Regions from separate parts of the Clostridium sp. 1001283B150225_161107_B6 genome, predicted to be linked through region 1. Evidence: predicted binding sites of a transcription regulator. Region 1 holds the regulator's gene; the other holds the start of a gene.
What was found. Region 1 encodes LexA, which represses DNA repair genes until DNA is damaged. Its sites were predicted from a motif close to CNAACANNTGTTNG; they were not measured.

Region 1 (3,157 bases):
GAAGTCCAATCATATTGGCGATTCCTATGTATATCACCACGGTAATCAGATAGGGTATATAATCCCTGCCTTCCTTTCCCAAAAGCCCTTCAAAGAAATCATAGATAAAGGACATGCCGCTTTCCAGGGCAGCCTGCTTTTTGCTTATGTTCCTTACCTTTAGGCCATGGACCAGTATCAGGGAAGCCGCCATCATAATTGCCATGATAATCCACGTCACCACCACGGATTCCATCACATCAATACCGCCGAACAGCGGTATGGTGAACACCACATTGCAGTTAAGCTCTTCCATCAGTGATTCCACTAAACCGTTCATACTAAACAACCCCCTTTCTCTTCTCGTTTGCTTTTGCCTATTATAGTCATCTGGTTTAATAATTTCAAATACATATTATTTATAAATTGATAATATAAATGTTATGAAAATGAAAATGTAACAAATCCCGGCCCATTTTATTTTATAATTTGTATATTATATCACGACACATATGATTGATTTTCACAGCATCTTAACGTCAAGAAAGAAATTTGTATCATTTTGCACAATAAAAGGTTATAAAATTATATAATCTGGAACTTTTGGAAATTTCCGGGTGAAAATGTAACCGAAACGCAGGAGAAAGCCGTATGAAGATAATACCTGCAAGACAATAAAAACCCTTGGAGCCGGCCGGATATCCCCAAAGGTTTTTGACATATTTCATTTAAATGTCTTTCTTTTCAGATGTCTTTCTTTCTATATATATTATATGTCCGCAGGCTGGTATTGTTTACTCAAAATACACCACAGTCAGATACTGCCCTGCATGGATGGTGTCCTTCTTCAGTCCATTCATCTGCTTGAGCTGACTCACATACTCGTCCATACTCATGGAACTGCCCTCCCTGTACTGGCTGGCAATCCCCCACAGACTGTCACCTTCCTGGATACGGACACTCTTATAATAGGGAGTGGTCCTGTTCCCCTCCTCCTTAGCCATGGAAGTAAACATGGTGCGTCCCATAATAATGGAAACAAACAGTAAAACCGTAAAACATGTAGCTGTCAACCTTCTCTTTCTCACTCTCATATGGCAACCTCCCTGAGGCGGTTCCTTCTTGCGCGCAATACAGAACGTCTGTTCTTTTGTATATTCATACTATACTACCAGAACAAATGTTTGTCAAGGGCTGCAGGCAAAAAAACGAACAAAGGTTTGCATTTTCATCGAACATATGTTACTATAAATATAGAAAACGCAGGAGGTTGATTATGGCACAGGATAAAATTACTTCTAAGCAGCAGGAGATTTTAGAATACATCAAAGATACCATTTTAAAGAAGGGATATCCGCCGGCTGTGCGGGAGATTTGCGAGGCAGTACATTTAAAGTCCACCTCTTCCGTCCACTCCCATCTGTCCTCCCTGGAGGAAAAGGGCTACATACGGCGTGACCCCACCAAACCCAGGACCATTGAGATTTTAGACGACACCTTCAACTTTAACCGCAGAGAGATGGTAAACATACCTCTTATCGGAACCGTTGCCGCCGGAGAACCCATCCTTGCAGAGGAGCGGATTGAGGATTACTTCCCATTTCCTGCAGAGATTCTTCCCAACGCGGAGACGTTCATGCTGACGGTCAAGGGAGAAAGCATGGTGGGCGCCGGAATCCTGCCCGGCGACAAGCTGATTGTGGAGCAGTGTCCCACTGCTGCCAACGGAGAGATTGTGGTGGCCCTGGTAGATGACTCAGCCACTGTCAAACGTTTTTATAAGGAGAACGGGCATTACCGCCTCCAGCCTGAGAACGACGCCATGGAGCCCATTATTACGGATTCCGTGGAGATACTGGGCAAGGTGATTGGACTGGTCCGCATGATGTAGGCGCGGGTGCCTTTTATACCCCCCACAGAAAGAACGGATATACAGAAGTCCCATACAGGCAGACTTCGTATATCCGTTCTTATCGTTTCCCAACTAGTTTCAGTTCCTATTGATTACAGCTCGTTCACATCCACAAACGTCTTTCCATCCCTCCAGATTCGCTCCAAATCGTAGAACAACCTGTCTTCCCTGCAGAAGATGTGGACAATTACATCCTTGTAATCCATCAGAATCCAGTTTGCATTCTGGTAGCCCTCAATCTGCTTGCACTCACAGCCGGCCTTTTCCAGGATTTCTTCCACATTATCAGCCATGGCCTGCACCTGGTTGGCATTGCTTCCGTCAGCAATTATAAAATAATCCGCCAGGACGGATACGGACTGGATATCAATGATTTTGATGTCCTCCCCCTTTTTATCGCTGAGAGCCTGATATGCCAGTTTCACCATTTCTTTTGAGTTCATCGCGTTCTCCTTTCACTTTCTTAAAATATTCATATGCCTGCTCCGTCATAGGGTCAATGCTTCCGCCCTTTTTTTCCAGATAATCCAGGGTTCCCGCCAATATGGCATACATGGTCTCATCCAGGTCCTCATAGGCCATCCGCCTTATTACCGGCAGATTCTCGGCCTTGTAGCGCCTGGGTTCTATATAATCCGCTATATAGAGGATTTTATCCAGGATTGTCATGTCCGGCCTGCCGGTGGTATGGCAGCCAATGGCATCCAGGATTTCCGGGTCCGTAATCTGGTACTTGTGCTCTGCCAGCCATTCCCCGTATTTTGCATGAAGCACGGGCAGGGCCTTGTACTCTGCATCCGTCACTTCCAGACCATGTTTCAAACATTTTTTTAATATGATATCATCCGAATACCGTTTCCCGCAGTCATGCATCAGTCCGGCCAGCTCCGCCTTGTCCAGGTCGAAACCGTAGCGCATGGCAAGATTCATGCAGGTGTAGGACACGCTCAGGGAATGCTCGTAGCGCATGGGCGCCAGCTTTCTCTTAAGGTCTTTCCTGAATATCATAATCTGGCTGCATTGGTTCTCCATACAATCACTCTCCTTTGCCGTCCAGGACCGGGTTCTCTACGCCGAACCTGTATAGTCCATGGTCCATAATATATTCTTCCACTGCATCCGGCACAAATCCATGGATAGAATACCCGTCAGCCACAGCCGCCCTTATCTCCTCCGAGGACACATCCATCTCACTGCACCGGATAGGGTAAATCCTTGCCCCATACCTGGATGTGAGGTATTCAATCTGCCGTTCAAAGGGCTGGT
Region 2 (3,157 bases), on a different contig from region 1:
GTCAGCGTCAGCCCGTCCATGAATTCCTTGAACCGCACAATGGACATGTTGGTGGCTTCGTATATGTTCATCCCGCCCACCGTAACAGCCAGCGACTCCTTCTTAAGCCTCTGCCCCTTACAAACCGGGCAGGGCGTAATCCGCATATAAGTCTCGTACTCCGCCTTGGACGCCTCGGAAAAGGTTTCCTTATAGCGGCGGTTTACATTCTCAATCAGCCCCTCAAAGGCAACGTCATAAACTCCCTCGCCTCTCTGGCTCTTATAATGGACCTTTACCTCCCGGCCTCCGGTTCCGTATAAAAGCACGTCGTGGATTTCCCTGGGGTAATCCTGGAAAGGCGTATCCAGTCTGAAATCATAGGCTTCCGACAGCGCCTCCAGGATAGCCCTGGTAAAGCTTCCCTTATCCGTACAGGACTGCCATCCCATGACCACGATTGCCCCCTGGTCAATGGACAGCGACTTATCCGGAATCATCAGGTCCTCGTCAAATTCCATCTTATAGCCAAGGCCAAAACACTCCGGACAGGCTCCGAAGGGATTATTGAAGGAAAAGCTTCTGGGCTCCACCTCGTCAATGCTGACCGCGCAGTCCGGACATGAAAAGCTCTGGCTGAAATTCACCGGCTCCCCGCCGCTTACATCCACCATCATCAGTCCGCCGCTCAGGGCCATGACTGTCTCTATGGAATCCGTCAGCCTTTTCTCAATTCCTTCTTTCACAATCAGGCGGTCCACCACGATTTCGATGTTGTGCTTGATATTCTTCTCCAGCTTGATTTCCTCGCTCAGCTCATAGAGGCTGCCGTCAATGCGCACCCTCACATAGCCGCTCTTCCTGGCCTGGTCCAGCACCTTCACGTGCTCGCCCTTGCGTCCTCTGACCACCGGGGCCAGCAGCTGGATTTTGGTCCGTTCAGGCATGGACATAATCTGGTCCACCATCTGGTCAATGGTCTGTTTGTGTATCTCCTTACCGCATTTCGGACAGTGGGGTATACCGATTCTGGCATATAAAAGCCTCATGTAGTCATAGATTTCTGTAACCGTTCCAACGGTGGAACGTGGGTTCCGGTTGGTGGATTTCTGGTCAATGGAAATGGCCGGAGAAAGCCCCTCTATGCTCTCCACATCCGGTTTCTCCATCTGTCCCAGGAACTGCCTGGCGTAAGAAGACAGAGACTCCATATAACGTCTCTGCCCTTCTGCATAAATAGTATCAAAAGCCAGGGATGATTTTCCCGAACCGGACAGTCCGGTAAGGACCACCAGCTCATTCCTTGGTATATCCACGGAAATATCCTTCAGATTATGCTCATTCGCCCCGCGGATTTTAATGTACTGCTTTGCCATCGAACATGCTCCTTGTCTTTTATCTTGATTGTTTCTTTATACGACTCATCCCGCTGCCCGGAGCAGTGAAATGCTTCTGGCAGTCTAATCTTCCAGTATGCGCTGATGCACAGCGCTGACAGCCTTTAGTATAGCACATACCCTGTTTATTTGCAAACATTTGTTCGGTAAAATACTGCAAAATTACTGGAACTTCTTCCAGCAGGCTCCTGGCAGGACCTGCTCCATCCAGTCCCCCCGCTCCAAACGGTCCATGGCAGGCCGCAGATGGGCAGATATGAACACACATTGTATAACCTGCACAAAAAACCATATATTAAAATAGTTGTTTTACCGAAAATAAAATTCCCTATTTACAAAAAAGAACTTGATTGTTATAGTAAATACAGAAAACAAGTTTGTTATTACGTAAGGGTAAGCAAGACTGTTTATAATACTTTCACAGGGGGTATTATAAGCAGTTTTTTTATATCATGAAATTCCTGTATTCATTTGTTTCAGATATAGCGGAGGGAAAACCATTGAAAATCATCAGAGTCCTGAATACAAATGCAGTAGTGACACTGGACTTAAGCGGCAGGGAGGTTATCCTCACAGGCCCCGGAATCGGATTCAGCAAGAAAAAGGGAGACTGCCTGGATGAGAAGCTGGTTGATAAAACCTACTGCCTGCAGAGCGGCGAGGCCAGCAGACGGCTTCAGGACATTGTATGCTCTGTGTCGGAACGATACCTTGAAATCGCCGGAAAGGTGGTGGATGAAGCCAGAAACCAGGAAGGGTTGAAAGTCAACGACATACTGTATGTAACCCTTACGGACCATATCAACTCAGCCCTGGAACGGTACCAGGCCGGCATCTTTCTGAAAAACATGATGAAGATTGATATCCGCAAGTTTTATCCCAGGGAGTATGCCGTGGCCCGGAAGGCCGTGGCCTGGATAAAGGAGGACACCGGAATTGACCTTGGGGAGGATGAGGCAGCCTTTATCGCCATGCATATCACTGCCTCTGAATTAGAGGGCAGCGCCTGTTCCCAGCTGCAGAACATCACGGACTTAATCAGCTCCATCCTTCAAATTATACGGCTTCATTTTAAGATACAGTTTCACGAAGACTCCGTTTCATACCAGCGCTTCATCACGCACCTGAAATTTTTCTCTGCCAGGATATTTGACAGGACTCCCTATCAGGATACCATGCAGGAAATATACCAGGTCCTGGTGTCCCAGAATGAACATGCATATTCCGGCGTGAAAAAGGTGGCTGATTTGATAAAGAGACAGTATGACTACACCCTCAGCATGGATGAACAGCTGTATCTGCTGATTCACCTGAAACGCATCCTGGATGAGGAACAGGAAACTTAATAGGGAAACCCAAGTTTGTTATTATTCAGTTAAGCAAGACTTGATTACAGAAGGCGCACAGCCCGGGAAGTTGTGCCTTTTGCAGTCAGGTCTTTTTATATTTCAAATAACCAAATATTATGATGAGGTGAAATTTATGGATTACGAAAATGTGGCAAAAAAGATATTACAGCGGGTGGGCGGAAAAGAAAATGTGGTCAGCCTGATACACTGCATGACACGGCTGCGCTTTACGCTGAAGGATGAATCCATTGTGGACGATGAGGCTGTGCGGAGTACAAAAGGAGTCATGGGCATAATGAAGAAGGCAGGCCAGTATCAAATCATCATCGGCAACGATGTGGGCACTGTCTATAAGGAACTGTGCAGGCTGGGCAGTTTTTCAGATAAATCCCCTGCCGGACCAGCTCCCAAAAAAGAAAAGCAGAACATACT

Region 2: the regulator LexA is predicted to act here: its motif matches at 1,509-1,522, upstream of uvrA (excinuclease ABC subunit UvrA).

The regions. Positions count from the first base shown of each region.
Region 1 covers NZ_JADNMD010000001.1:129,782-132,938, reverse strand. The annotation lists gene I2H39_RS00660 (F0F1 ATP synthase subunit A) at 1-319, opposite strand, end outside; gene I2H39_RS00655 (LysM peptidoglycan-binding domain-containing protein) at 774-1,073, opposite strand; gene lexA (transcriptional repressor LexA) at 1,256-1,870, shown strand; gene rsfS (ribosome silencing factor) at 1,984-2,334, opposite strand; gene yqeK (bis(5'-nucleosyl)-tetraphosphatase (symmetrical) YqeK) at 2,285-2,923, opposite strand; gene nadD (nicotinate-nucleotide adenylyltransferase) at 2,928-3,157, opposite strand, start outside.
Region 2 covers NZ_JADNMD010000011.1:216,103-219,259, reverse strand. The annotation lists gene uvrA (excinuclease ABC subunit UvrA) at 1-1,355, opposite strand, end outside; gene I2H39_RS22080 (PRD domain-containing protein) at 1,877-2,722, shown strand; gene I2H39_RS22075 (beta-glucoside-specific PTS transporter subunit IIABC) at 2,859-3,157, shown strand, end outside.